4 regions of the Citrobacter portucalensis genome follow, and region 1 is predicted to be linked to each of the others. Evidence: predicted binding sites of a transcription regulator. Region 1 holds the regulator's gene; each other region holds the start of a gene.
What was found. The regulator PhoB, encoded in region 1, activates phosphate uptake and scavenging genes when phosphate is short. The targets are predictions, from matches to a motif close to CTGTCATAAAACTGNCNNAT.

Region 1 (7,389 bases):
TGCCTGAGTTGCTGGCGAATTTCTCCCTGACGAGTGGTGTTATCCCGCAGCAGTTGGGTGAGCTGCGCCAGCGTGTCGCGAAGATGTTGTGCCGTGAGCGTGAGATCCACCCCGGTTGGTTGCTGCTGTTGATGAGTCGCCAGCGCCTGCTGGGCCTGATTAAGCAGCGTTTGTGCCTGTTGTTGCTGGACTTCCAGCGATTGTTTCAACTGCTCAAGACGGTTGAAGGTCTCTTCATCCAGCAGGGCGGCGATAAAGGCGTCACGATTGTCAAAGATGCTGGCCTGCAATGCGGCATCAAATTGTGCCTGAATTTCTGCGGCGTGCTGAACGTCCTGTGCTTCTTGCTGCTGCAAGGTTTGCCACTGTCCCTGTAAAGAGAGGCAATCGTCGTGCACCTGCCGCCAGTTTTCCAGCGACAGATCCTCAATGTTTTCAGAAAGCACCTCAGATTCTGGCAGCGTTTCCAGCAGCGGCGCAAGCTGGGCAATCCGGGCCTGTAACTCAGTCAGTTCATTCTGGCGCTGTTGCCACATTTGCGCTTCGTTCGCCCGTTCGCTTAACCATGAGGAGACTTCATCCTCGGGCGGAAGGGCCAGGCCATGACGGTCCAGCTCTGAGGTTAACGTCGCCTGGCGCTGGTCAATATGCTGTTGGAGTTGAGTAATCTGTTCGGTATGCGCGGCGATTTGCGCCTGCAGGGTATGACGCAAGCTTAACTGGTGAAGCTGTTGTTCGTACTCTTCCTGAGCGGCCAGCCACGGGGCAATGTCATCCTGCGGTTGTAGCGATACGTTGAGGCTGGCGGTAACGGTCAGCCACTCTTGAGTAAGTGCTTGCTCCTCCTGAGAAAGCCTCTGTGCTTCATGTTCATCGCGCTGAAGTTGCTGCGTTATCGCCTCAAGCTGCCCGCGCAGGGTTGAGCCCTCATCGGCCAGCGTTTTGACCTCTTTTTCCAGCGCTTCACGTCGTGCCTGATTTACGCTCAGCTCAAGCGTCTGGTAACGCTCGATAGCCGGATGTGTAGTAGAGCCACAAAGCGGACAAGGTTTGCCGGATTCCAGTAATGCCCGATGGCTTTCCAGATCTTTGATGCGGGCTTCCTGCTCGCAAATGAGTCTCACATCGGTAAGCTGCTGGTTTTTATCTTTATAGCGCTGACGTTTCTCGGCAAGTACCGCGTTGCGCTGGGTCAGCTCTTGCTGGCGCTGCACCAGTGAAGCGCGTAGCTGTGCCAGCTGCTTTTGCTTCGGGGCGATTTGCCCGTGCAGATTACTGAGGCGCTGGCGTAGTGGACGAAGCTGCACATGTTGCGCCAGCGCTTCTGTCACTTCCTGCGGCGAAAGGGTCAGCGCAGGAAGCGCCAGCGCATCGAGCTTAAGTGTGTCGTTCTCCCGCAGCTGCTGCCACTGGCGTAGCTGGGCGCTGGCGTCGGACTGTTGCGCCAGCAGCGCTTTCCATCCTGCCAGTTCGCTACTCCATAAGCGGAAGCGGTCATGTTCGTTCAGCCAGTCGGTTAAGGTCTGTTGTTCGGCGAGTATCGCGGTCGATTGCGTGTGCGCCTGCTGACGGATGCGCCCGCGCAGCGCTAATCTGCTTTGTAAGCGAGCATTCACTTCCTGAATCTTCTGGCGAGTACGCTCGATAGTAGCCGTTTGTTCCTGGATTCGCTCCCAGTGAGGGCGCAATGCTCTGGCCGGCTGCGCCAGGCTCAGCGCTGCCAGCTGCGGCTGCGCGTCTTCTTGCGCCTGAAGTGCTGCCTGTAATGCCTGCTGGTGGCGGTTTATGTCCGTCTGAAGCTCATTTTGCCGAATAAGCCAGTTGAAGTGCTGTTGCTGGGTTTGTTGGCTGGTAAGGTATTGTTTTTCTTCGTCAGTAAGTACCTGCAAACTTTCCGTCAGGGACTGCACCTGCTCTGGTGCTAACAGCGCCACGCCGCTGGCCTGGGCCTGCAGTTTTTCCAGCTCCGTACGCGCTGACTTGTGCTTTTCAAACACCATGGCGGAGATTTGGCCGTAGATCTCAGTACCAGTTAACTCTTCCAGAAGCTCGGCGCGCTCTTTCGGTTTGGCATTAAGAAAGGCGGCAAACTGGCCCTGAGACAGCAGCATCGAACGGGTAAAACGCCCGTAATCCAGCCCGGTAAGCTCGGCGGTCATCTCCAGCTTGTCTTTGACTTTATCGGCGAGGATTTTACCGTCCGCGCAGCGGGCCAGCTCTACGCGTGGGACCTGCAGATTGCCCTCAGGTTGGTTGCGTGCCCGGTTCTGGCTCCAGAATGCGCGGTAGGCTTCGCCGCGCACCTCAAACTCGACCTCGGCCAGACACTCCGCGGTGTCGCGGGTCATCAGGTCGTTTTGCGACTGTGACACGGTATTCAGGCGCGGCGTTTCGTGGTACAGGGCGAGGCAAATCGCGTCCAGCAGGGTGGTTTTCCCCGCGCCCGTTGGCCCGGTGATGGCGAATAACCCGTTACTGGCAAAAGGTTCTGCCGTGAAATCGACTTTCCATTCTCCCTTCAGGGAGTTGAGGTTCTTCAGGCGCAGGCTGAGAATTTTCATGCTTCACTCTCCCTGGCAAGCGTGTGTAAGGTTGCGCTAAACAGCTGATTCAGCCGGTTGCGCTGAGGCTCCTCGATCTCTTCCAGCGCCAGGCGGCGGTCAAAAACTTCCGTTACGCTTAGCTCGCTTAACGTTTCGCGTCGTTCATTGGCCATAATACGTTCACGTTGTTCCCGACTGCGGCGCACCAGTAACACCTCGACCGGTAAATCTTCGGTTAAGGCCTGGATCTTACGTTGCATGTCATGCAGATAGTCGTCGGTGGTGATTTCAATATCCAGCCATACCGGCGGCTCTTGCTGTACGTCGCGCCACTGCTCAAGCTGGGCGGTAATGGCGGCTAAATCGCCTTTCAATACTGCAAGCGGCTGGGTGACCGGTACGGTGAGATTTTCAACGGCCCTGAGTTTCCCCGCTTCGAAACTCACCAGATGTACACATTTGCTTTTGCCGCACTCGTCAAAACTGAGGGCAATCGGTGAACCGCAGTAGCGAATATGTTCCGTGCCGCCGATAATCTGCGCCCGGTGAATATGCCCCAGTGCGATGTAGTCCGCGGGTGGAAAGTTTTGCGCCGGAAAGGCGTCCAGCGTACCGATATAAATGTCACGTACAGCGTCACTTTTACTGGCGCCAACGGTGGTCAAATGCCCGGTCGCAATGATGGGCAGGTTTCGATCGCCACGCAGCGTGCAGGCGTCCTGATACTGCTGCTGGTAATAGTCGGTGATCGCCCCCAGCAGATGCTGCTGTTTTTCTTGTCCGGTTAGCCCTGCCTGGCTGGTAATGATGTCACGTGGTCGTAAGAAAGGAACCGGACACAGGATTGCTCCCGGCGTGCCATCACGTTGCGGCAGCACCTGCGGCGCATGGCCGGCGCTGGCAACGACCGTGGTGTTGAGAAACGCCAGAATATCGCGGGATTCATTGAGCGTGGCGACGGAATCGTGGTTGCCTGCCAGCACGACCAGATGACAACCGGTTTGCTGCAGATTGACGACAAAACGGTTATACAGCTCACGGGCGTAGCTTGGCGGTGAGCCGGTATCGAAAATATCGCCCGCCACAATAATGGCATCCACCTGCTGGGATTGTGCCGTCTCCAGCAGCCAGTCGAGAAAGGCCTGATGTTCAGCGGCGCGGCTCTTGCTGTAGAAATTTTGGCCCAGATGCCAGTCAGACGTGTGAAGGATGCGCATAAGAGTTCCATGACGATAAAACAGTGGCGGGGATTATAACCTTTCAAGGACGGTAATATCTTGTCTCCGGGCTGTCATAATTCGTCTGGCTGCGTTAAACCTGGACTATCTTTTCATAAATCTGTCATAAAACTGACGCATAATGGCACCGTATTGATGGCAAACGATTTAATTATAAACAGGGCAAATCATGGCGAGACGTATTCTGGTCGTAGAAGATGAAGCTCCAATTCGTGAAATGGTCTGCTTCGTGCTCGAGCAAAACGGTTTTCAACCCGTAGAAGCCGAAGACTATGACAGTGCTGTGAACCAACTCAATGAACCCTGGCCGGATCTCGTCCTGCTTGACTGGATGCTTCCCGGCGGCTCGGGTCTACAGTTTATTAAGCATCTCAAGCGCGAAGCCATGACGCGGGACATCCCCGTGATGATGCTGACGGCGAGGGGAGAAGAGGAAGATCGCGTCCGGGGTCTGGAAACCGGTGCGGATGATTATATTACCAAGCCGTTTTCTCCCAAGGAGCTGGTGGCGCGTATTAAAGCTGTGCTGCGTCGTATTTCCCCCATGGCGGTGGAAGAGGTTATTGAGATGCAGGGGCTGAGTCTTGATCCCACTTCGCATCGCGTGATGACCGGCGAAGAACCGCTGGATATGGGGCCGACCGAATTCAAACTGTTGCACTTCTTTATGACTCACCCCGAGCGCGTCTACAGCCGTGAACAACTCCTCAATCATGTCTGGGGAACCAATGTCTACGTAGAAGACCGGACAGTGGATGTGCATATCCGCCGCTTACGTAAAGCGCTGGAGCACAGCGGACACGATCGAATGGTGCAGACAGTTCGCGGGACGGGATATCGTTTTTCGACCCGCTTTTGACTGACAAGAATCAGGGCCTGATGGATTAGGCCGTTTATGGAGTAAGACGTTTGCTAGAACGATTGTCATGGAAAAGGTTGGTACTGGAGCTGATCCTGTGCTGCATACCGGCATTTATCCTTAGCGCTTTTTTCGGTTACCTGCCCTGGTTTTTACTGGCGTCGGTAACGGGCCTGCTTATCTGGCATTTCTGGAATCTATTACGTTTATCCTGGTGGTTATGGGTCGACAGAAGTATGACGCCGCCGCCGGGGCGAGGCAGTTGGGAGCCGTTGTTATATGGGCTGCATCAAATGCAGCTTCGCAACAAAAAGCGCCGTCGAGAACTGGGTAACCTGATTAAACGTTTTCGCAGCGGGGCGGAATCCCTACCCGACGCGGTGGTGTTGACCACCGAAGAAGGCGGTATCTTCTGGTGTAACGGACTGGCTCAGCAGGTTCTGGGACTGCGTTGGCCGGACGATAGCGGGCAAAATATTCTTAACCTGCTGCGCTACCCGGAATTCACACAATATCTGAAAACGCGCGATTTTAGCCGGCCAATCAATCTGGTGCTCAATACCGGACGGCATCTGGAAATTCGCGTGATGCCCTATACCGATAAGCAATTGTTGATGGTGGCGCGCGACGTTACCCAGATGCACCAGCTGGAAGGTTCACGGCGTAACTTTTTCGCCAACGCCAGCCATGAGTTGCGCACACCGCTGACGGTGCTGCAAGGCTACCTGGAAATGATGCAGGAGCACCCGCTGGAAGGGACAACGCGCGAAAAAGCACTGCATACCATGCGTGAACAAACGTACCGTATGGAAGGCCTGGTGAAGCAGCTGCTGACGCTGTCAAAAATTGAAGCTGCGCCGACGTTGCAGCTGAATGAGAAAGTCGATGTGCCCATGATGCTGCGCGTGATCGAGCACGAAGCGCAAACCCTGAGCCAGCATAAACATACGTTTACCTTTGATGTCGATAACAGCCTGAACGTGCGAGGCAACGAGGAGCAGTTGCGTAGCGCTATCTCGAATCTCGTGTACAACGCGGTGAACCACACACCAGCGGGAACGCACATTACCGTACGCTGGCAGCATGTGGCGTCGGGGGCGGAGTTTTGCGTGGAAGACAACGGTCCGGGCATTGCCCCCGAGCATATTCCACGTTTGACTGAACGTTTTTATCGTGTGGATAAGGCGAGATCGCGACAAACGGGCGGTAGCGGGCTGGGTCTGGCTATCGTGAAACATGCGCTGCATCATCACGACAGCCGTTTGAACATCGAAAGCGAACCAGGCAAAGGGACGCGATTTAGTTTCATGATCCCGGAACGTTTCATTGCCAAAAGTAACGGCTAAGACGTATTCGTAAGATAATCTTTCCAAAAGCCAGCGCAAGCTGGTTTTTTTTATGTGGTCAATAGATGCCTCCTGAATTTCACGACGTTTGATTGTTTTTTGTTCGAACTATTACCCATACCTTTTTCCATGAAATGGTGTTTTGTGCTAACCCTATTTTTCATATCGCTATATTGTTCTGGTTTTTGGATCCCACCTTGCTTTAAAACGTTATAAGCGTTTAAATTGCGCTCCAGGTGCTGTCATACCGACTGCATTTACGCGGTAAATCGAAAAACTATTCTTCGCCGCGCCAGGTCGGGAGTGTTTCCCGCTGGAATTGAGCAAAAATGCCGCTGTATTGTCCCCCAGGGAAAGGCAAAAATTTACTATTTTCAACACCACATCCACAGGCAGTAAGACTTTATGACCCATCAGTTAAAATCGCGCGATATTATCGCTTTGGGATTTATGACATTTGCACTGTTCGTTGGTGCAGGTAACATCATCTTCCCCCCAATGGTTGGTTTGCAGGCAGGTGAACACGTCTGGACTGCGGCTTTTGGCTTTTTGATTACGGCCGTTGGCCTGCCGGTACTTACCGTTGTCGCGCTGGCGAAAGTCGGCGGTGGTGTGGACCGACTGAGCACGCCTATCGGTAAAGTTGCCGGTCTGCTGCTGGCGACCGTTTGCTATCTGGCCGTTGGGCCGTTATTTGCTACCCCGCGTACCGCGACGGTCTCTTTCGAAGTCGGGATTGCACCGCTGACTGGTGACTCTGCGCTGCCGCTGTTTATCTATAGCGTTATCTATTTCGCGATTGTCATTCTGGTTTCGCTTTATCCGGGCAAACTGCTGGATACGGTGGGCAATTTCCTGGCACCGCTGAAAATTCTGGCACTGGTGGTCCTGTCTGTCGCTGCAATCATCTGGCCAGCTGGCCCGATCAGTAATGCGATGGAAGCCTATCAAACTGCGGCGTTTTCTAATGGCTTCGTGAACGGGTATCTGACCATGGATACGCTGGGCGCGATGGTGTTTGGTATTGTTATCGTTAACGCCGCTCGCTCGCGTGGTGTTACTGAAGCGCGTCTGCTGACCCGTTACACCGTTTGGGCGGGTTTAATGGCGGGTGTGGGCTTAACGCTGCTGTATCTCGCGCTGTTCCGTCTGGGTTCAGATAGCGCGATTCTGGTCGATCAGTCTGCTAACGGCGCGGCGATTCTGCATGCGTATGTTCAGCACACCTTTGGCGGTGCAGGAAGCTTCCTGCTGGCGGCGCTGATTTTCATCGCCTGTCTGGTCACCGCGGTTGGCCTGACCTGTGCGTGCGCAGAGTTCTTTGCCCAGTACGTTCCACTGTCTTATCGTACGCTGGTATTTATCCTCGGCGGCTTCTCGATGGTGGTTTCTAACCTGGGTCT
Region 2 (7,389 bases), 1.2 Mb from region 1:
CCGAGAGAGAGTACCCGCTCTGGTGTAATTTATCTTTGGTTTCGTTCCACAATGCGGCCTTGGTCAATGCCCACTGCACACGCTCGTCCATATCTGCACGCGAGAGTTTCTCAAACAGACGTACGCCAAAAGCAATGTTGTCGTAGATGGACATAGGGAACGGCGTCGGCTTCTGAAATACCATGCCCACTTTGGCACGCAGCAGAGCGATATCCTGGGTATTGGTGAGAATATTGTCGCCATCCAGCAGGATTTCACCTTCCGCACGCTGCTCCGGGTACAGTTCAAACATTTTGTTGAACGTACGCAGCAGCGTCGATTTACCACAGCCTGACGGCCCGATAAACGCCGTTACCTGGTTTTTAGCTATATCCAGGTTGATGTTCTTCAGGGCATGGAATTTGCCATAGTAGAAGTTCAAATCACGAACCTGAATCTTACCCGGGGCAGTATCAACCATACTCATTTCAATCTCTTCCTCATCCGGCGCCGCATCAGCCACGCCGTAAAAATTAACCGTGTTTCTTCTTCGCGAAAATGACGCGCGCCAGAATGTTCAGCAGCAGTACGCACAGGGTAATAATCAGTACCCCGGCCCAGGCCAGTTGCTGCCACTCAGCAAACGGGCTCATAGCAAACTTAAAGATAGTGACCGGCAGGTTGGCGATAGGCTGCATCATGTCGGTGCTCCAGAACTGGTTGGAGAGCGACGTAAACAGCAGCGGAGCCGTTTCACCTGCGATACGAGCAATCGCTAACAGAACACCTGTAATGATCCCCGAGACAGACGCCTTCAGGGTGATCGCAGAAATCATCTTCCATTTCGGCGTACCCAGTGCATAGGCAGCTTCACGCAGGCTATCCGGCACCAGCTTGAGCATGTTCTCCGTGGTACGGATAACAATGGGCACCTGCAGCAGCGCCAGCGCGATAACGCCCGCCCAGCCAGAGAAGTGCTCCATTTTTGCTACCACGATGGTGTAAACGAACAGACCGACTACGATTGATGGCGCAGACAGCAGAATGTCATTGATAAAGCGGATAACCTCAGCCAGCCAGGACTTACGTCCGTACTCTGCCAGGTAGATACCCGCCATAATGCCAAGCGGAGTACCAAACACGGTCGCCCACAGAATTAACAGTCCGCTACCGGCCAGGGCGTTCGCCAGACCACCACCCGCTGTATTCGGCGGAGGCGTCATTTCGGTGAACAGCGCCAGCGACATACCGTCAATACCACGGGTGATCGTGGACATCAGGATCCAAATGAGCCAGAACAGACCGAACGCCATGGTCGCCATAGAGAGCGTCAGCGCGATGCGGTTCTTCAGACGGCGACGTGCCTGCATTTTACGGCGGGACTCCGCCAGCGCAGTGGTGTTTTGCATTTCAAGCGTAGCCATTAGCGTGCCCCCTCGTTCTTCGCAAGGCGCATGATCATGAACTTAGACGCCGCCAGTACGATGAAGGTGATCACAAACAGAATCAGACCCAGTTCCATCAACGCAGCAACGTGCAGCCCCGATTCCGCTTCGGCAAATTCATTCGCCAGCGCAGAGGTAATACTGTTGCCCGGCATGTACAGCGAGGCGCTATCGAGCTGGTAGGTGTTACCAATGATAAAGGTCACCGCCATGGTTTCACCCAGCGCGCGGCCCAGACCCAGCATCACACCACCGATCACACCATTTTTGGTGAACGGCAGGACGATACGCCAGATAACTTCCCAGGTGGTACAGCCGATGCCGTAGGCTGACTCTTTCATAAGCACCGGCGTTTGTTCGAACACATCACGCATAACCGCAGCAATGTACGGAATGATCATGATAGCGAGGATCACACCAGCCGCCAGAATACCGATACCAAACGCCGGGCCAGCAAACAGTGCGCCAACAAACGGAATGTTGGAAAGGATGTTTCCGACCGGCTCCTGGAAGTACGTCGCAAACAGCGGGGCAAAGATAAACAGGCCCCACATGCCGTATACGATACTCGGAATTGCTGCCAGCAGTTCAATAGCGATACCCAACGGGCGACGCAGCCAGCCAGGTGCAAGTTCCGTCAGGAATAACGCAATGCCGAAACTCACCGGAACGGCAATCAGCAATGCAATAAACGAGGTGACCAGCGTACCGTAAATCGGTACCAGCGCGCCGTAGATATCGTTCGGCGCATCCCAGTCTTTGGTCCACAAAAAGGAGAAACCAAATTTCTGAATGCTTGGCCAGGAGGAGATAACCAGAGAGACAATAATGCCACCCAACATCAATAGCACAATCAGCGCAGCCAGTTTTACCAGCGCGCTGAATATCATGTCACCCTTTTTACCCGGTGGGTTAAAAGCAGGCTTGGTTGCAGCCATAAATCACTCTTTAAGTTAAACGCGTTTACGAAATTGCCCTGCCGGATGGCGCTACGCTTATCCGGCCTACAAATTGGGCCTACAGTCGGAACTGTAGGGCGGATAAGCGTAGCGCCATCCGCCAACTCGTTAAAGATATTCTATTAGTACAGCGCTTTACCGCTGCTGTCTTTCACGTTGGTCTTCCATGCAGCACGAATCTGCTCAACCACGCTGTCCGGCAGGCTGGCGTAATCCAGGTCATTAGCCTGTTTGCCACCATTTTTGTATGCCCAGTCGAAGAATTTCAGCACTTCAACGCCCTGCTCAGGCTTCTTCTGCTCTTTATGGACGAGGATGAAGGTGGTGGAAGTGATTGGCCACGCATCGTCACCTTTCTGGTTAGTCAGATCCTGAGCGAAAGTTTTGCTCCAGTCAGCGCCTTTAGCGGCGTTGGCAAAGTTTTCTTCGGTCGGGCTTACCGGTTTACCATCAGCAGAGACCAGCTTGGTGTACGCCAGGTTGTTCTGCTTAGCGTAAGCGTACTCAACGTAACCGATAGAACCCGGCAGACGCTGTACGAACGCGGCGATACCGTCGTTACCTTTACCGCCCAGACCGGTCGGCCAGTTTACGGTAGAGCCAGAACCAATTTTAGATTTCCACTCTTCGTTCACTTTCGCCAGGTAGCTAGTGAAGACGAAGGAAGTACCGGAACCATCAGCGCGGCGCACAACAGCGATATTCTGCGAAGGCAGCTTCAGACCTGGGTTCAGTTTGGTGATGGCTTCGTCATCCCACTTCTTAATTTTACCGAGGTAGATGTCGCCCAGCGTTTTACCATCAAGCACCAGCTCGCCGGATTTCAGTCCAGGGATATTCACCGCCAGCACCACACCGCCGATAACGGTCGGGAACTGGAACAGGCCTTCTTGTGCCAGTTTCTCGTCAGACAGCGGGGCATCAGAAGCGCCGAAATCAACGGTATTGGCCGTAATTTGTTTTACACCACCGGAGGAGCCGATACCCTGGTAGTTTACTTTGCTACCGGTCTCTTTCTGATAGGTATCTGCCCATTTGGCATACACTGGCGCAGGGAAGGTTGCACCTGCACCTGTCAGGCTCGCTGCTGCAAACGCAGAGAACGCGCTCATGGATAAGGTCGCGGCGACAACAGTTGCGACAGTGGTACGCATAACTTTCATAATGTCTCCTGCACGGTTTTCGTAAATCGTTGTTTGAGTTGCTACTGTGAGCAAAATAGGACAAACAGGTGACAGTTAAATGTACGAAATATGACAGTTTTATGACAATGAAAAATACGAGAAGTTATTTACCTAAAAATACATTTAAAACAAAACGTTAACCATTACCATGACAATAACATTTCGCTAAAATTTTCTTTTTATGACACTGCAAACAGTAGCTGAAGATGACGGTTTGTCACATAAAACAGGCGGGATAATTGATTAAAAACAGAACAAGTTTAAAAAAATGCCCCGCTTATAGCAGGGCATTTTCAGTTCAGTTAGGTACGGATTACTCTACGGTAACCGACTTCGCCAGGTTACGCGGCTGATCCACGTCGGTGCCTTTAATCAGCGCCACATGATACGCCAGCAACTGCAGCGGAACGGTATAGAAGATCGGTGCAATCACCTCTTCCACATGCGGCATCTCAATGATGTGCATGTTTTCGCTGCTGGTAAAGCCAGCATCCTGGTCAGCAAAGACGTACAGCTGACCGCCACGGGCGCGAACTTCTTCAATGTTGGACTTCAGTTTTTCCAGCAGTTCGTTGTTCGGCGCAACCACGATAACCGGCATATCGGCATCAATCAGCGCCAGCGGACCGTGTTTCAGCTCGCCTGCGGCATAAGCTTCAGCGTGAATATAAGAGATCTCTTTCAGCTTCAGCGCACCTTCCAGCGCAATCGGGTACTGATCGCCGCGGCCCAGGAACAGCGCATGGTGTTTATCAGAGAATCCTTCAGCCAGAGCGGCAATGCGTTTGTCCTGAGACAGCATCTGCTCAATACGGCTCGGCAGCGCCTGCAGACCGTGAACGATTTCCTGCTCAATAGCCACATCCAGGCCTTTCAGACGAGACAGTTTCGCCACCAGCATCAGCAGAACGGTCAGCTGAGTGGTAAATGCTTTCGTGGAGGCCACGCCGATTTCGGTACCGGCATTGGTCATCATCGCCAGGTCGGATTCGCGCACCAGAGAAGAGCCCGGTACGTTACAAATAGCCAGCGAGCCCAGATAGCCCAACTCTTTGGATAAGCGCAGACCCGCCAGGGTATCTGCCGTTTCACCAGACTGGGAAAGGGTGATCATCAGGCTGTTACGACGCACGGCGGATTTGCGATAGCGGAATTCGGAAGCAATTTCGACATCACAAGGAATGCCAGCCAGCGATTCAAACCAGTAGCGGGACACCATACCGGAGTTGTACGACGTACCGCAGGCGATAATCTGGATATGCTCAACCTGAGACAGCAGCTCGTTGGCATGCGAACCCAGCTCGCTTAAATCCACTTCACCGTGGCTGATACGGCCGGTCAGCGTGTTTTTAATTGCGTTCGGCTGTTCGTAGATCTCTTTCTGCATGTAGTGGCGATAAATACCTTTTTCGCCCGCATCGTATTGCAGATTAGATTCGATATCCTGACGTTTCACTTCCGCGCCAGACTTGTCGAAAATAGAGACCGAACGACGGGTTACTTCCGCGATGTCGCCCTCTTCCAGGAAGATGAAGCGACGGGTTACCGGCAGCAGTGCCAGCTGATCGGAAGCAATAAAGTTCTCACCCATACCCAGACCAATCACCAGCGGGCTGCCAGAACGGGCCGCCAGCAGGGTTTCCGGGTTACGGGTATCCATGATCACCGTGCCGTAGGCACCGCGCAGCTGCGGAATAGTGCGCAGCACGGCTTCACGCAGCGTACCACCCTGTTCCAGCTCCCAGTGCACCAGGTGAGCAATCACTTCGGTGTCGGTTTCAGAAACAAAGGTGTAGCCACGCGTTTTCAACAGCTCACGCAGTGGTTCATGGTTTTCAATGATGCCGTTATGCACCACAACAATGTGTTCAGAAACATGGGGATGCGCGTTCGCTTCTGAAGGTTCACCGTGTGTCGCCCAGCGGGTGTGAGCAATACCAGTACCACCATGCAGCGGATGTTCTTCCGCAGCAGCAGTCAGCATCTGCACTTTACCCAAACGACGCAGACGGGTCATGTTGCCTTCAGCATCGACAACGGCCAGACCAGCAGAGTCATAACCACGATATTCCAGACGACGTAAACCTTCGAGAAGGATTTCAGCTACATCACGCTGCGCGATAGCGCCAACAATTCCACACATATTTTTTGATTCCGAATTTAGGCATTGTGCCTGTCGTTGTCGGTCAACCTGATACCCGTATTCCGGGCGCCCCGAGCCTTGTAGAGAGTGGGGTTATTTTTATAGGTACTGCTTGTTGAGCGGAGGATTATATTATCCCCTCATCTCTTGTCTGCCTGATGGCGCTCACGCTTATCAGGCCTACAGAACGTCACCGCACGTAGGCCGGATAAGGCAAAGCCGCCATCCGGCAAAAATAAATTACTTCTTCTTCACCGGACGCTGCCAGCCCTGTTTATGGACCTGAGGTACACGGCTTAATACCAATTCGTTATCAGCGACATTACGCGTTACGGTGGTTCCTGCTGCAATCGTCGCACCTTTACCCACGGTGACAGGTGCCACCAGCTGAGTATCAGAACCCACAAACACATCATCACCAATAATGGTTTTAAACTTATTGGCACCATCGTAGTTACAGGTGATCGTACCCGCGCCGATATTCACGTTATCGCCAATTTCCGCATCGCCCAGATAGGTCAAATGACCAGCTTTAGAGCCTTTACCCAGACGCGCTTTTTTCATTTCGACGAAGTTACCCACGTGTGCGCCTTCCTGCAGCTCTGCACCCGGGCGCAGACGCGCGAATGGACCGATGGTGCAAGCGGCTTCCAGATGGGCATCTTCCACCACACTGTACGGGCTAAGCTCACACCCCTCACCAATCACGCTGTTTTTGATGATACAGCCAGCGCCAATCTTGACGCGATCCCCAACGGTTACGTTACCTTCAATGATAACGTTAGTATCAATTTCAACATCGCGCCCGTGAATAAGCGTACCGCGAAGATCAAAACGTGCAGGATCGCGCAGCATCACGCCCGCTAACAGCAGTTTTTCTGCCTGCTCGGACTGATACACGCGCTCCAGACGGGATAACTGAAGACGGTTATTCACCCCTTCCGTTTCGCTAATACGTGCCGGATGTACCGCAGCAATTTCGCGCCCTTCCTGGTATGCCATCGCAATGATATCGGTGATGTAGTATTCACCCTGCACATTGTTATTAGTCAGTTTGGACAGCCAGCGTTTCATGTCTGCGCCATTGGCAATCAGAATACCGGTGTTGATTTCCTGGATTTGCCGCTGCTCGTCGGTTGCATCTTTATGCTCAACGATACCGGTGACGTTACCGTTTTCACGCGTAATACGCCCATAACCGGACGGGTCGTCCAGTTTTACCGTTAACAAGCCAATGCCACCCTGCGGTTTGGCTTCACGCAGGCGACGCAAGGTATCGGTAGAGATCAGCGGCACATCGCCATAGAGCATTAAAATGTCTTCGTCATCACCAAAGAATGGCGCTGCCTGCTGCATTGCATGGCCGGTGCCCAACTGCTCTGCCTGCAAAACCCAGTTTAGATTGCCATCTTTCAGCGTCTGCTTGAGCAAATCACCACCGTGCCCGTAGACCAGATGTACGTGAGTCGCACCTAATTCATTAGCAGCATCAATGACATGCTGAACCATCGGTTTTCCTGCGAGGGTATGCAGCACTTTAGGGAGATCGGAATACATACGCGTGCCTTTGCCTGCGGCAAGGATCACGACGCTCATAGCATTATTCAACATACACGTCCTGACTGTAATTTGAGAACGAATTTATACCGTTTCACATTGAAAATACTACATTTTTTTCA
Region 3 (7,389 bases), 420 kb from region 1:
GGACGGCCAGGCTGCGGATTACGCTGACCCAGGCGCATGAAGTCCAGGATATCGACAACTTACTGGAGGTGCTGCATGGCGCAGGTCAATAAGCAGGCGATTGCCGCTGCGTTTGGTCGCGCGGCCACGCACTATGAGCAACATGCGGAGCTTCAGCGTCAGAGCGCCGATGCGTTACTGGCACAACTCGATGGCCGGGCGTTCTCACGGGTTTTGGACGCGGGCTGTGGGCCTGGGCGTATGAGTCGCTACTGGCGGGAGCAGGGGAGCGAGGTCTGTGCTCTGGATCTGTCGGCGCAAATGCTTACGCAAGCGCAGCGTCACGATGTCGCCCATCACTATCTGCTGGCGGATATCGAAGCCATTCCGCAGGCCGCTGCCACTTTCGACCTGGCCTGGAGCAATCTGGCCGTGCAGTGGTGCAACGACCTGCGCGGCGCGTTACGCGAGCTATACCGGGTGGTGCGTCCTGGCGGGGCGGTGGCGTTTAGTACGCTGGCGCAAGGGTCGATGCCGGAACTTCGTCAGGCGTGGCGAGCAGTTGATGACCGGGAGCATGCCAACCGTTTTTTGCCCGTGGAGCAACTGGAAAACGCTCTGTGCGGCTGGGACGTTGAATACCAGTCTCATGCCGTCACGCTGTGGTTTGACGATGCGCTGAGCGCCATGCGCTCGCTGAAGGGCATTGGCGCGACGCATTTGCATGATGGACGCGAGCAGCGTGTGTTGACCCGCTCGCAGTTGCGCCAGTTACAGCTCGCCTGGCCCTGTCAGCAGGGTAAATATCCGCTGACCTATCATCTTTTTTTGGGAGTAATTCAACGTGACTAACACATATTTTGTCACCGGGACGGACACCGAAGTAGGTAAAACTATCGCCAGCTGTGCGTTGCTTCAGGCGGCGGGACAGCTGGGGTTGCGAACGGTCGGCTATAAGCCGGTGGCGTCAGGCAGTGAAATGACGGCTGAAGGTCTGCGAAACAGCGATGCGCTGGCTCTACAGCGCAACAGCGTTGTGGCAGTGGATTATGCGGCCATCAATCCGTATACCTTCGCCGAACCTACCTCACCGCATATCATCAGTGCTGACGAAGGGCGCCCCATTCAGGCCTCAGTGATGTCTGCGGGTTTACGCTTGCTTGAAGAACAGGCTGACTGGGTATTGGTGGAAGGCGCAGGCGGATGGTTTACGCCACTGTCGCCAACGCTGAGTTTTTCTGACTGGGTAAAAGCGGAACAACTGCCGGTGATTCTGGTGGTTGGCGTTAAGCTCGGTTGTATCAATCATGCCATTTTGACCGCCCAGGCAGTGCAGCAGGCCGGGCTGACGCTCGCCGGATGGATTGCCAATGATGTGATGCCACCTGGCAAGCGTCATGCTGAATATATGGCGACGCTAAAGCGTGCGCTTGCGGCTCCGCTACTGGGGGAAATTCCCTGGCTGGCAGAAGAGCCGGAACGAGCATCGACTGGTCGTTATATCGATCTTAGCGTTTTGTCTCTGGCATCCACCAGTCGTTGATTAGCGGGTCGCTGAATTGTGTTATTTGCCCTTGAGCCACGTTGCGTCCACGATGTAACAAGCAATAGCAGTCGGCGACCCGACGAATGAATGGCAGGCTCTGCTCCGCGAGCATAATGGCGATGCCAAGCTCCTGGCTTAGCCTCACAATCAGATTCCCCAGTTTGTGGATATACGCCTGGCCACTTCCTCGCGTCGGCTCATCGAGGATCAGCAGGCGCGGGCGAGTGACCAGTGCACTGGCGAGTGCAAGCTGGTGCTGATTTTCCTCCGACAATGCCACCCCTTTGGCCTGACGCAGTACAAACAGCTGTGGAAACAGGCGGTAAATATCGCTGCTGTTCATCGCTTCGCTTTCCTCAACCGCCTGGCGCGCAATGTGCAGATTTTCCTCTACCGTCAGCTGCGAAAAAATTCGCCGTTCCTGCGATACACAGTTAATACCCAGCGCAATGCGCTTTGCCGCCGGAATCTGAAGCAGATCGCAAGGTGGTGCGCCAGCCTGATGCCAGAACATGGTTCCGCTCTCAATCGGTAAATTGCCTGTGATGCAATTGGCCAGCGTGGTTTTTCCCATCCCTGGAAGACCCAGCACGGCGGTACATTTGCCGGGCAACAGGTCGAGATCGACATCCCAAAGCGAGTGTTGATTACCGTAATAGTGATTCACTGCACGAAGACTCAACATAGATTTCTCCCTCATGATGATATCCGCCTCGCGGGCTGATGGTCGGGAGAAAACTGCAAATCTCTTGCCAGAAGCGGAATTAGGGGAAAATACAGCAGAATAGCGTATTGAGCGGGTTGCGGTATCCGGCTTGTTGTGGATGAGAGCCGCAGTGTGCACATTGTCAGTGCCTGGTGGCGTTGTGATGGTGCAGGCAGGAAAATGATGAAAATGCGAGCAAGATCTCGGCTATCCCAGGTCGCTTCGTTAGCTGATAAATATCAAAAAATAGCGATAATTTTTTTTTATCCCACCAGAAAAGATCATCAGGACGTTTTTGCCAGGCTACAGTCCGTACGGGCTGGAGGCAGTTATCCACTATTCCTGTGGATAACCTTGTGTATTAGAGTTAGAAAACACAAGGTAAGCGAGAGAAGACGCGGCCTGCGACTAAATTGATGCGAAAGACGGCTTGAGATAATAATCATTAAATTACAGTGTGTTAGATAAATGCAATGGCTGTCGCAGAAGTGTCATGTGTTGCCACAAAACTTTCATCGGGTAGCTTGACAAATGTTAAAAAAGTCATTGGTTTGGGGATAACACATTTTTGCTGGTGTTTTATCTTGCCTGCGGACAAATTTTAGCCTGTAGTCACGGCCATTTTGCTGGCGTAACAGAAATATTCTGGCGCGTTACTGTTTTTTCATCCAGTATATTTTACTGGCAAAATATACTGCTGCGAGTAAAATTACACACCTGCCCGCCCATTGCTTCAGGTAGCTGCTCATGAGTAAACCGTTCAAACTAAATTCCGCTTTTAAACCCTCTGGCGATCAGCCTGAGGCGATACGTCGCCTGGAAGAAGGTCTGGAGGATGGTCTGGCGCATCAGACGTTGCTGGGGGTGACGGGGTCGGGGAAAACATTCACCATCGCGAACGTGATTGCAGACCTACAGCGCCCTACCATGGTGCTGGCCCCCAATAAGACGCTTGCCGCGCAGTTGTACGGTGAGATGAAAGAGTTCTTCCCGGATAACGCGGTGGAGTATTTCGTCTCCTACTACGACTATTATCAGCCGGAAGCCTACGTGCCAAGTTCTGACACCTTCATCGAGAAGGATGCTTCGGTTAACGAACACATTGAGCAGATGCGTCTGTCAGCAACCAAAGCGTTGCTTGAGCGACGGGATGTCGTCGTCGTAGCGTCGGTTTCCGCGATTTATGGTCTGGGTGACCCGGATCTGTACCTGAAAATGATGCTGCATCTGACGGTGGGGATGATTATCGACCAGCGCGCGATCCTGCGTCGTCTGGCGGAGCTGCAGTATACTCGCAACGATCAGGCATTCCAGCGCGGGACCTTCCGCGTGCGCGGTGAAGTGATCGACATATTCCCAGCGGAATCTGACGACATCGCGTTGCGCGTGGAACTGTTTGATGAAGAGGTCGAACGTTTGTCGCTGTTTGACCCACTTACCGGACAGGTCGAATCCACTATTTCGCGCTTTACCATCTATCCTAAAACGCACTACGTGACGCCGCGCGAACGTATTGTTCAGGCGATGGAAGAAATTAAGGTTGAGCTGGCAGAGCGGCGAAAAGTCCTGTTGGCAAATAACAAACTGCTGGAAGAACAGCGCTTAAGTCAGCGTACCCAGTTCGATCTGGAAATGATGAACGAGCTGGGTTACTGCTCGGGGATTGAAAACTATTCCCGCTATCTGTCCGGGCGTGGTCCGGGCGAGCCGCCGCCGACGCTGTTTGATTACCTGCCTGCCGATGGCCTGCTAGTGGTGGATGAATCTCACGTGACTATCCCGCAAATTGGCGGCATGTATCGCGGTGACCGGGCGCGTAAAGAAACCCTGGTCGAATACGGATTCCGTCTGCCGTCGGCGCTGGATAACCGTCCGCTTAAATTTGAAGAGTTCGAGGCGCTGGCTCCGCAAACTATCTATGTTTCGGCGACGCCGGGCAACTATGAGCTGGAGAAATCCGGTGATGATGTGGTCGATCAGGTCGTAAGACCGACCGGCCTGCTGGATCCGGTCATTGAGGTGCGCCCGGTGGCGACTCAGGTTGACGATCTGCTATCTGAGATCCGCACCCGTGCGGCGATTAACGAACGTGTGCTGGTCACCACGCTGACCAAACGGATGGCGGAAGACCTCACAGAATACCTAGAAGAACACGGCGAACGGGTGCGTTATCTGCACTCTGACATCGATACCGTGGAACGTATGGAAATCATTCGTGACCTGCGTCTGGGCGAGTTTGACGTGCTGGTGGGTATCAACCTGTTACGTGAAGGTCTGGACATGCCTGAGGTCTCCCTGGTGGCGATTCTGGACGCAGACAAAGAAGGGTTCCTGCGTTCTGAACGGTCACTTATTCAGACCATCGGTCGTGCGGCGCGTAACATCAACGGTAAGGCGATTCTTTACGGTGATAAAATTACCGCCTCTATGGCTAAAGCGATTGGTGAAACCGAACGTCGTCGTGAGAAACAGCAGCTCTATAACGAAGAACACGGTATTACGCCGCAGGGGCTGAACAAGAAAGTGGTCGATATTCTGGCGCTGGGTCAGAATATTGCGAAGACCAAAGCGAAAGGCAAAGGGAAGTCACGCGCAGGCGCGAAGTCTGAGGTTGTCGAACTGGATATGACGCCAAAAGCGCTGCAGCAGAAGATTCACGAGCTGGAAGGGCAGATGATGCAACACGCGCAGAATCTCGAATTTGAAGAGGCCGCGACAATCCGTGACCAGTTGCATCAGCTGCGCGAGTTGTTTATTGCGGCATCGTAAGGCGGTGTCGGATGCGGGGTAAACCCTTATCCGACCTACGGGGTAGATCGCCTTTGTAGGCCTGATAAGCGCAGCGCATCAGGCGTTGTTTGATGCCGGATGGCGGAGCCGAGCGTTTTTGTAGGCCTGATAAGCGAAGCGTATCAGGCAAATCCGTTCAGCCCAGCGCCTGCACTGCTTTCTCCAGCGCACTATGCAATAGCTGGCGGTCATGGCGGTAGGGAATATCGCTGGCTTCCAGCACTTCCTGGATCACAACGCGGTCGGTAACGGCGGAAGCATCCACTTTCGGCCCCACAACCACCGCATCAATCACTTTCTTCCCGACGTACTGTTCAATAATGGCCAGCTTATCGCTAAGCGTCAGGCTGGCTGCTGGCAGGCTTAATTCGCGCCCAAGATTGCCTATGTAGACCATCGGAGCCGGTGTGCGACGTAATGCCTGTGACATTTCATCGAGTAAAAGAATCGGCATCAGGCTGGTGTAAAAACTGCCGGGGCCTATCAAAATTAAATCCGCTTCAGCAATAGCCTCAACGGCCTCCCGTGTAGTCGGGACTTTTGGCGAAAGCATCAGTTCCTGAGGTGGGACGGTGAGCTGATCGATATTCACTTCGCCATAAACTTCGTGTCCCTGGTCATCAATGGCCATCAGATCCACCGGCAGCTCCGACATCGGAATTAAATGTGCGTCAACTTTCAGCAGGCTACGAATTAAATTGATAGCTTCCAGAGGCCGCACGCTGAGATGATCGAGCGCCTTTAACATTAGATTTCCGAGGTTATGCCCGGAAAGTTCGCCATTACCGCCAAAACGATACTCAAACATAGCGGATGCAACGCTGGGTTGGGTAATTAACTGGTTCAGACAGTTACGCATGTCTCCCCAGGCAATCCCTCCTTCAGAGCGACGAATACGACCTGTCGACCCGCCGTTATCGGTGGTGGTGACGATACCCGTCAGGCGGGAACCTAATGGGGAAAGAGAGGAGAGAACGCGTCCTAATCCATGCCCTCCGCCGAGAGCGACAACGCGGTCCAGATCTGCCAGCGTGCGAGTGCGCATATATTTTCCTGATATCAATTGATCGGCGCTACAGTAACGTAAATAGCGTGTTTTCAGCAATTATCCAGTCGGCATCTGCCGTAATTTTTTTCTGCGATCTACTCCTTTCTGACGACACCCACCTGATGGCAAGATGATGTATATCAATGCAAAACTGTGATTTTTGCTTATTCTGTAGCGAAATTGCACGATCATGTCGCTATGTACATATTTATACAGCGAAAGTGTGCATGGCAAAAGCGCCATTTACACGCTAGTATCGGCATAACCACAAAGTACTCTTAATAATTTGAGTTGTCGGAAGCCAACGCATCTGCAACTCGAAGTATGATGAGTATAAACACTCTAGCCTCTGCACCTGGGTCAAATGATACGGTGCTTTGGCCGTGACAAGACTTGAAAAAGTTTGTCACCAGGGCGCAGGAAGAAATGACTACGTCTCCCGTATTTGGAAAGGTGTACATGGGCTCTCAACTTACCGATGCTTTCGCACGTAAGTTTTACTACTTACGTTTGTCGATTACCGATGTGTGTAACTTTCGTTGCACCTACTGCCTGCCGGATGGCTATAAGCCCGGCGGTGTCACCAATAACGGCTTTTTAACCGTTGATGAAATTCGCCGTGTCACGCGTGCGTTCGCCAGTCTGGGAACGGAAAAAGTGCGTCTGACGGGGGGCGAACCTTCACTGCGTCGCGACTTCACTGACATTATCGCCGCCGTGCGCGAAAACGACGCCATCCGCCAGATTGCGGTAACCACTAATGGTTATCGTCTGGCGCGCGATGCTGCTGCCTGGCGCGATGCCGGACTGACCGCGCTTAACGTCAGCGTCGACAGCCTCGATGCCCGCCAGTTTCACGCCATTACCGGGCAGGATAAATTTCAGCAGGTGATGGCGGGCATTGACGCCGCCTTTGAAGCCGGTTTTGAAAAAGTGAAAGTCAACACTGTGCTGATGCGCGACGTGAATCATCATCAACTGGACACCTTCCTGGCGTGGGTTCAGCCCCGTCCTATCCAACTGCGCTTTATTGAACTGATGGAAACGGGCGAGGGCAGTTCTCTCTTCCGTAAACACCATATTTCAGGCCAGGTACTGCGCGATGAGCTGCTGCGTCGCGGCTGGATCCACCAGATTCGACAGCGCAGCGACGGCCCGGCTCAGGTTTTCTGTCATCCTGACTATGCCGGCGAAATTGGTCTGATCATGCCTTATGAGAAAGACTTCTGCGCCACCTGCAACCGTCTGCGCGTTTCATCTGTCGGCAAGCTTCATCTGTGTTTATTCGGTGAAGGCGGCGTAAGCCTGCGAGATTTGCTG
Region 4 (7,389 bases), 1.0 Mb from region 1:
ACCAGCACCAGATTTTTGAAGCGATCCAGGTCGTTGCCTAATTGTAGAATCGACAAGTATGGGCCGATAGCCGTGCCGGTTGCCAGCATCCACAGCGTGTCGCAATCGGGGACTTCATCCAGCACGAAGAAACCAGCAGCTTCACTCACCACCTGGACTTCATCGCCAGGCTTCAGTGCTGCCAGACGAGGGCTGAGTTTGCCGTCGGGAACCGTCACCAGATAAAACTCTAAATCGGGGTTATCAGGGGCATTGACGTAAGAATAGGCGCGCTGGACGCGCTCGCCCTCGATCTCAAGGCCAAGCTTGGTGAATTGACCTGCAGTGAAAGGAAGAACCGGAGCTCGCACGGTCAAACTAAACAGGGCATCGGTCCAGTTCTGTACCTTCGTGACTTTGCCTGTTACCCAATCTGCCATGGTTCTCTCCTGTCTGCTTTGATTGCCTTATCTTCGTTCGTTGGACGAAAGATTTCCAGCCCATATGGGCTGGAAGGCTCTATTGATCAAATCAATTACAGGATGTGCGCCTGCACATCGGGATCTTTGCGATCGAGGTAGTGAATCGACTGAATGCGGCGGATCGTACGTGATTTACCGCGGATCAGCAGCGTTTCGGTGGTCGCGATATTACCTTTGCGGCTAATCCCTTCCAGCAAATCGCCTTTGGTGATGCCGGTGGCAGAGAAAATGACGTTGTCGCTACGCGCCATTTCATCGAGGCGCAGCGCTTTGCCCGCTTCAATGCCCATGGCGGCGCAACGAGCCAGTTCCTGTTCGCCAATGCGACGGTTTTCTTCGCTGTCGCCTTTGACGTCATGACGTGCCAGCAAACGGCCCTGCATGTCACCGTCCAGCGCGCGGATAACGGCGGCCGAAACGACGCCTTCCGGTGCGCCGCCAATGCCGTACAGCACGTCAACTTCACTGTCTGGCATGCAGGTCAGAATGGAGGCAGCAACGTCACCGTCTGGAATAGCAAAGACGCGCACGCCCAATTTTTGCATTTCGGCGATTGTTTCATCATGGCGTGGCTTGGCCAGAATGGTGACGGTCAGTTCACTCAGCGGCTTATTGAGTGCAGCGGCAACGTTCTGCAGGTTGGCTTCCAGCGACAGGTTCAGGTCGATAGACCCTTTTGCGCCTGGGCCGACAATCAGCTTTTCCATGTACATGTCTGGCGCGTTCAGGAAGCAGCCTTTATCGCCAACAGCCAGTACGGCCAGCGCGTTTGCCTGACCCATTGCCGTCATGCGTGTGCCTTCGATAGGATCGACGGCGATGTCGACCGCATCACCAAGACCGGTCCCGACTTTCTCACCGATAAACAGCATCGGTGCTTCATCGATCTCACCCTCGCCAATCACGATGGTGCCGTCAATGTTGACCTGGTTGAGCATAATACGCATGGCGTTTACCGCCGCGCCGTCAGCGGTATTTTTGTCGCCGCGGCCCAGCCATTTATAGCCAGCCAGCGCGGCCGCTTCGGTCACGCGTGAAAATTCAATGGCAAGTTCTCGTCTCATTGCAAACTCGTAGCTGAAAGGAATGGCGCGAAGTATAGCACAGGGGAGGGGGCGAGATTATTGATGTGTGTGCGGGGTTGCCCCCGCACGAAGATATTGCCGGATAAGGCACAGTTGCCATCCGGCTATGACGTATTACTCGTCGTGATCTTCCCATGCCATGGCGCGTTTGACCGCTTTTTTCCAGCCGCTGTAACGGAAGTTACGTTCGGTGGTTTCGATGCCTGGGCGGAATTCACGCTCGATGACCGCTTTTTCCTGCAGCTCATCCAGATTCTGCCAGAAGCCTACTGCCAGACCGGCCAGGTATGCCGCACCCAATGCGGTGACTTCGCGGACTTCCGGGCGCTCAACGCGCGTGCCGAGAATGTCGGACTGGAACTGCATCAGGAAGTTATTGGCGACCGCACCGCCATCAACGCGCAGGGCGTGCAGGCGAATACCGGAGTCAGCCTGCATTGCTTCCAGAACATCACGAGTCTGATATGCAATAGACTCAAGCGTGGCACGGATGATGTGGTTGGAGTTTACCCCACGGGTCAGACCAAAGATGGCGCCGCGAGCATACGGGTCCCAGTATGGTGCGCCCAGGCCAGTAAATGCGGGAACGACGTAAACGCCGTTGGTGTCTTTCACTTTGGTGGCGAAATATTCGGAGTCGAACGCATCGCTGATGAGTTTCATTTCATCACGCAGCCACTGGATAGATGCGCCAGCCATAAATACCGCACCTTCCAGCGCGTAGTTCACTTCCCCGGTCGGTCCGCAGGCGATGGTGGTCAGCAGTCCGTTTTCGGACTTAACGGCTTTCTCGCCGGTGTTCATCAGCATGAAGCAGCCGGTACCGTAAGTATTTTTCGCCATCCCTTCCTTCACGCACAGCTGGCCAAACAGCGCCGCCTGCTGGTCACCAGCGATACCGGAGATAGGAATACGAATGCCGCCTTTACCACCGATGTTGGTTTGGCCGTACACTTCAGAAGAACGACGTACTTCCGGCAGCATTGCACGCGGAATATCCAGCGCATCCAGCATCGTGTCATCCCAGTCCAGGGAGTGGATGTTGAACAGCATGGTACGTGAGGCGTTGGTGTAATCCGTGACGTGTACACGTCCCTGCGTCATTTTCCAGATAAGCCAGGTATCTACGGTACCGAACAGCAGTTCGCCGCGACGAGCGCGCTCACGTGAGCCTTCTACGTGGTCGAGGATCCACTTCACTTTGGTGCCGGAGAAGTACGGGTCAATGACCAGACCTGTATTATTACGGATGTACTCTTCCATACCGTCGCGCTTGAGCTTTTCGCAGATATCCGCGGTACGACGACACTGCCACACAATCGCGTTATAGATAGGTTTACCGGTTTCGCGTTCCCAGACAATGGTGGTTTCACGCTGGTTGGTAATACCGATCGCTGCAATTTCATCGGAACTGATATCGGCTTTCGCCAGAACTTCTACCAGCGTGGAGCTTTGGGTCGCCCAAATTTCCATCGGGTCATGTTCTACCCAACCTGCTTTCGGGTAAATTTGTTCGAATTCGCGCTGTGAAACGGCAACGATATTCGCATCGTGGTCCATTACGACCGCGCGGGAGCTGGTGGTGCCCTGGTCGAGCGCAACGATATATTTTTTTTCAGTCATAATTTTTTGTCCCGTAGTCACATTACTGTGAAGCTTTTTGTTGAGTGTTGGCCGCAACGTCTTTTTCTTCAATCGCGCAGACATCGCACGGTAAATGACGACCAATCAGTTTGCGATATGCCCATGCGCCCAAAATCGCGCCGGTAATCGGGCCAAACACCGGAACCAGGAAGTAAGGGATATCGCGACCACCCGTGAAGGCAATCTCACCCCATCCGGCCATCCAGGCGAAGAGTTTCGGTCCGAAGTCACGTGCCGGGTTCATCGCAAAACCTGTCAGCGGACCCATGGAAGCACCAATAACGGCAATCAACAAGCCGATCAGCAGTGGTGCCAGCGGACCACGAGGTACACCGTTACCATCGTCGGTCAGAGCCAGAATCAGCCCCATTAGAATAGCGGTAATGACCATTTCAACCGCGAAGGCCTGCACAAAATTGATATGCGGGTTCGGATAGGTGGAGAAAGTACCTGCCAGACCCAGGCTTTCGGTACTGCCGCGTACGATATGGTTAGTTTGTTCGAAATCGAGGAAAAGATTGTAATAAAGCCCGTAAACCAGTGCCGCTGCGCAAAAGGCGCCGGCAATTTGCGAAATAATAAAAGGAACAACTTTGCGTTTATCAAAACAGGCGAACAGCCAGAGTGCGATGGTTACCGCGGGATTCAGGTGTGCACCAGAAACGCCTGCGGTCAGATAGATAGCCATCGCTACCCCCAGACCCCAGATGACACTGATTTCCCACTGACCGAAAGTAGCCCCAGCCACTTTAAGTGCAGCGACACAGCCCACACCGAAGAAAATCAACAACCCGGTACCGAGGAATTCAGCAATGCACTGGCCTTTTAAGGTTGATGTTTGACTCATAATCGGATCCTGAAGAGAGTTTAATGTTTATTGTGTGCGAGAAGGTCACTGACATCCCCGGAGCCGGTAGGCACACTGTTAATTTATCGTTAACGCGCAAAAACGAGAAATATCGAAATTAAAATGTGTGTACTGCATCAACAAAATGAGCGTTTTCGCGCCATTGTGAGGTATTTGTTATACAAAAATAGTGTGAGCTGAATCATTTCACTGATCAACCTGTTAACACTTAAGAGTTATGACAGTAATGTCACCAGGAGAAAGACTAAAAGTGTTGCAAACCGCAATCTGCGCGGGATGCCGCTGGACAGGGATGACGCGGCTTCATACAATCGGTGTTAAGTAGAGTGCGCTCGTTTTTATTAAGGCGTCGCCGGTTATCGGGACGAGGATTTTTATCCATCAACGCCTTGCAATTCAGGAGAGGTATGACGATGTCATTAGAAGTGTTTGAGAAACTGGAAGCAAAAGTACAGCAGGCGATTGATACCATCACGCTGTTGCAGATGGAAATCGAAGAGCTGAAAGAAAAGAACAACTCACTGTCGCAGGAAGTTCAGACTGCACAGCAGCAGCGTGAAGAACTGGAGCGTGAGAACAATAGCCTGAAAGAACAGCAGAGCGGCTGGCAGGATCGTCTGCATGCCCTGCTGGGTCGTATGGAAGAAGTCTAATTCTGATTTCTTGAAAAAGGCATCCATAATGGATGCCTTTTTGCTATGTAGAGATTAGGATATCGTATTTTTTAAATATCAAAGAATACGATATGACAAAAAGAAACGATATTATTGATGATTCGGATCGACTTATCACCAGAGATATTAGATATGGTCTTATCTATACAGATAATTTAGGATGGATTGATTTAGGCCATGCTAATCCGGCAGGGGCTGAAAAATTATGGTTTGAAATGACAAGGCCTCGTGGTGGTGATAGTGAGTTTTATGAAGTGAATTATCATCAAAGTATGTCCAAAAACATTCATGGCATAAATATCAATACTGGTATATATCGTAGATTTATGGTGCGCCGAGGATTGCAGGAGCGAACCTTACAAGGTATTGCTTTATCGATATTCTTAGGTACGTCACATCGCTTTGAGTCCTTACAGGACTTTTGGCCTTATGTTTATTTAACGGATAGTGGTTATAGTGCTGAAGATTTGGTCTCAAATCTATTTGGTTTTTACCAAGCGGTAAATTATGCAGATTACACCTCTTACCTTCAGATATGCTCGAAAGAAAAGGCTTATCGAATCTGGGACTTCTATGGCCCAGTTGGTGAGTTTAAGAATAAAAGTGTTATTCCGTTACTGTTTCCTGACCCTATCAATAAAGATAAGAGACATGAACCCTATTCGGGTGAATTACCTTTATTTATGGATGTAATAAGACCTATTGCTAATCCTGATTATGTTCGGGAACTTCACATATGAAATCCAGGAGATCAGGTTTTATTATTGTGTTTATGCTTTTTATTGCGCTATTTTATTGTCATTTTATGGTGAGCATCTATACAGAAAAAATCTACACTCAGCAGAATTTATTATTTTATCATCTGCTAACACCGAAACCTCTTAAACAGGCTCCAAGGATATCTAACGACTGGTTTTTTGTAAGCTATGCAGATGATGGTAGTCATCTTCAACGCAGTGAGATAATTTTTACCGGGATACAAAAGAGTGGCATTCAGATAGCTGAGGATAAATTAAATGCTTATATCGAAACTTATCCTGTCAGTCGTGAGACGATGAGTATCGTTGTCGAAGAAAAATATAAAAAGTATGATATTAAAGTCATTCATTACGAATCAAATGAATGAAAAAAAGGCCATCAAAATTGCTGATGGCCTTTTTCGCTTACTCGATATCGAGCGGGTCTTCGGAGAGGATTATCCCGGTGTTATCGGCGTACAGGTGGTCGCCGGAGAAGAACGTCACGCCACCGAAGTTGACGCGTACATCGCTTTCCCCAATGCCTTCACCTGAGGCACCTACCGGAATAGCGGCAATCGCCTGAATGCCGATATCCAGTTCTTCCAGATCGTCTACCTGGCGTACTGAGCCGTAGATGACCAGACCTTCCCATTCATTCTGTACGGCCAGCCGTGCCAGTTCGGCATCGACCAGCGCACGACGGACAGAACCGCCGCCATCGACCAGCAGAATGCGACCACGGCCGTTTTGTTCGAGCAGATCGTACAGCAACCCGTTGTCCTCGAAACATTTTACCGTGATGATTTGTCCGCCAAACGACGACCGTCCTCCAAAGTTAGAGAACAGCGGTTCCACGACGTTGACATCTTCCTGATAGATGTCACAAAGCTCGGATGTATCGTATTTCATAGGCTTAACGTTCAGTTGCTGCGAGAATTTTTAGTATATCGCGCTATGTGTACTGTTGGCAAAATCATCAATTGTTAATTGATATTTGTCAGTTAAAGAGACCACTGACTTAAGAAAATTCCAACGACAAACAGCAGGTTAGTTAACAATGCCGCTTTTACGGTGCGTTCCAGCATCGGACGCATTGCAGCCGGGTCCATCTCGCGCATTACATAGCGAGCCTGTTTGATCAGCAGCGGAGCGGCGAGGATAAACAGCCATCCCCACAGGCTTTGCAGTGAGAACAGGTTGAACAGTGCCAGACAGACCAGCGTGCCCATCAGCAGACAGGCGTGGTAGCGGCGGGCATTGACAGCACCTAAACGTACGACCAGCGTGTTCTTGCCGTTCTCTCTGTCGCTGTTGATATCGCGCAGGTTGTTGACGTTGAGCACGGCGGTTGCCAGCAGGCCGCAGGCGGTGGCAGGCAGAATCAGCGCTGGAATCAACGTATGCGCCTGCAGATACCAACTTCCCATTACGCTGAGCCAGCCGAAGAATACCAGCACAGAAATATCGCCCAGGCCGATATATCCGTAAGGGCGATTACCCACGGTGTAGGTGATCGCGGCGATAATCGACAGACCGCCGAGCACCAGGAAACCGACAAAATCCGCCAGCGTGTGACAGGCTACAGCAACCAGGGCCAGCCCGGACAGACAGATCAGCACCACGGTGACGATCAGCGCGCGCTTCATCTGCTGTTGGGTGATGACCCCTTTTTGCATACCGCGCAGCGGTCCAATACGGTCGGGTTTGTCGCTGCCTTTAACGGCATCGCCATAGTCGTTAGCGAGATTGGACAGAATTTGCAGCAGTCCTGCCGTAATCAATGCCAGCAGAGCAACCAGCGGATCGAAGTATCCTTGCCACCATGCTAATGCCGTACCGACGATGATCGCCGCGAAGGCGAGCGGTAAGGTCTTAGGTCGTAAACTTTCCAGCCAGGCTTGTGAGCGGCTAATTTGT

Region 2: pstS (phosphate ABC transporter substrate-binding protein PstS) is a predicted target of PhoB. The motif match lies at 3,635-3,654, and genes of this name have one in related genera.
Region 3: uvrB (excinuclease ABC subunit UvrB) is a predicted target of PhoB. The motif match lies at 2,709-2,728, and genes of this name have one in related genera.
Region 4: LY264_RS23575 (MIP/aquaporin family protein) is a predicted target of PhoB. The motif match lies at 4,263-4,282, and genes of this name have one in related genera.

Annotation. Positions count from the first base shown of each region.
Region 1 is NZ_CP092466.1:3,852,039-3,859,427, reverse strand. Features, by position in the region: gene sbcC (exonuclease subunit SbcC) at 1-2,561, opposite strand, end outside; gene sbcD (exonuclease subunit SbcD) at 2,558-3,760, opposite strand; gene phoB (phosphate response regulator transcription factor PhoB) at 3,951-4,640, shown strand; gene phoR (phosphate regulon sensor histidine kinase PhoR) at 4,691-5,986, shown strand; gene brnQ (branched-chain amino acid transporter carrier protein BrnQ) at 6,392-7,389, shown strand, end outside.
Region 2 is NZ_CP092466.1:5,097,901-5,105,289, reverse strand. Features, by position in the region: gene pstB (phosphate ABC transporter ATP-binding protein PstB) at 1-466, opposite strand, end outside; gene pstA (phosphate ABC transporter permease PstA) at 513-1,403, opposite strand; gene pstC (phosphate ABC transporter permease PstC) at 1,403-2,362, opposite strand; gene pstS (phosphate ABC transporter substrate-binding protein PstS) at 2,506-3,546, opposite strand; gene glmS (glutamine--fructose-6-phosphate transaminase (isomerizing)) at 3,881-5,710, opposite strand; gene glmU (bifunctional UDP-N-acetylglucosamine diphosphorylase/glucosamine-1-phosphate N-acetyltransferase GlmU) at 5,951-7,321, opposite strand.
Region 3 is NZ_CP092466.1:3,428,509-3,435,897, reverse strand. Features, by position in the region: gene bioF (8-amino-7-oxononanoate synthase) at 1-92, shown strand, start outside; gene bioC (malonyl-ACP O-methyltransferase BioC) at 76-831, shown strand; gene bioD (dethiobiotin synthase) at 824-1,522, shown strand; gene LY264_RS16745 (ABC transporter ATP-binding protein) at 1,488-2,210, opposite strand; gene uvrB (excinuclease ABC subunit UvrB) at 2,979-5,000, shown strand; gene yvcK (uridine diphosphate-N-acetylglucosamine-binding protein YvcK) at 5,158-6,066, opposite strand; molybdenum cofactor riboswitch at 6,396-6,541, shown strand; gene moaA (GTP 3',8-cyclase MoaA) at 6,529-7,389, shown strand, end outside.
Region 4 is NZ_CP092466.1:4,890,629-4,898,017, reverse strand. Features, by position in the region: gene fpr (ferredoxin--NADP(+) reductase) at 1-419, opposite strand, end outside; gene glpX (class II fructose-bisphosphatase) at 515-1,525, opposite strand; gene glpK (glycerol kinase GlpK) at 1,661-3,169, opposite strand; gene LY264_RS23575 (MIP/aquaporin family protein) at 3,192-4,037, opposite strand; gene zapB (septal ring assembly protein ZapB) at 4,466-4,711, shown strand; gene LY264_RS23565 (hypothetical protein) at 4,804-5,472, shown strand; gene LY264_RS23560 (hypothetical protein) at 5,469-5,858, shown strand; gene rraA (ribonuclease E activity regulator RraA) at 5,896-6,381, opposite strand; gene menA (1,4-dihydroxy-2-naphthoate polyprenyltransferase) at 6,474-7,389, opposite strand, start outside.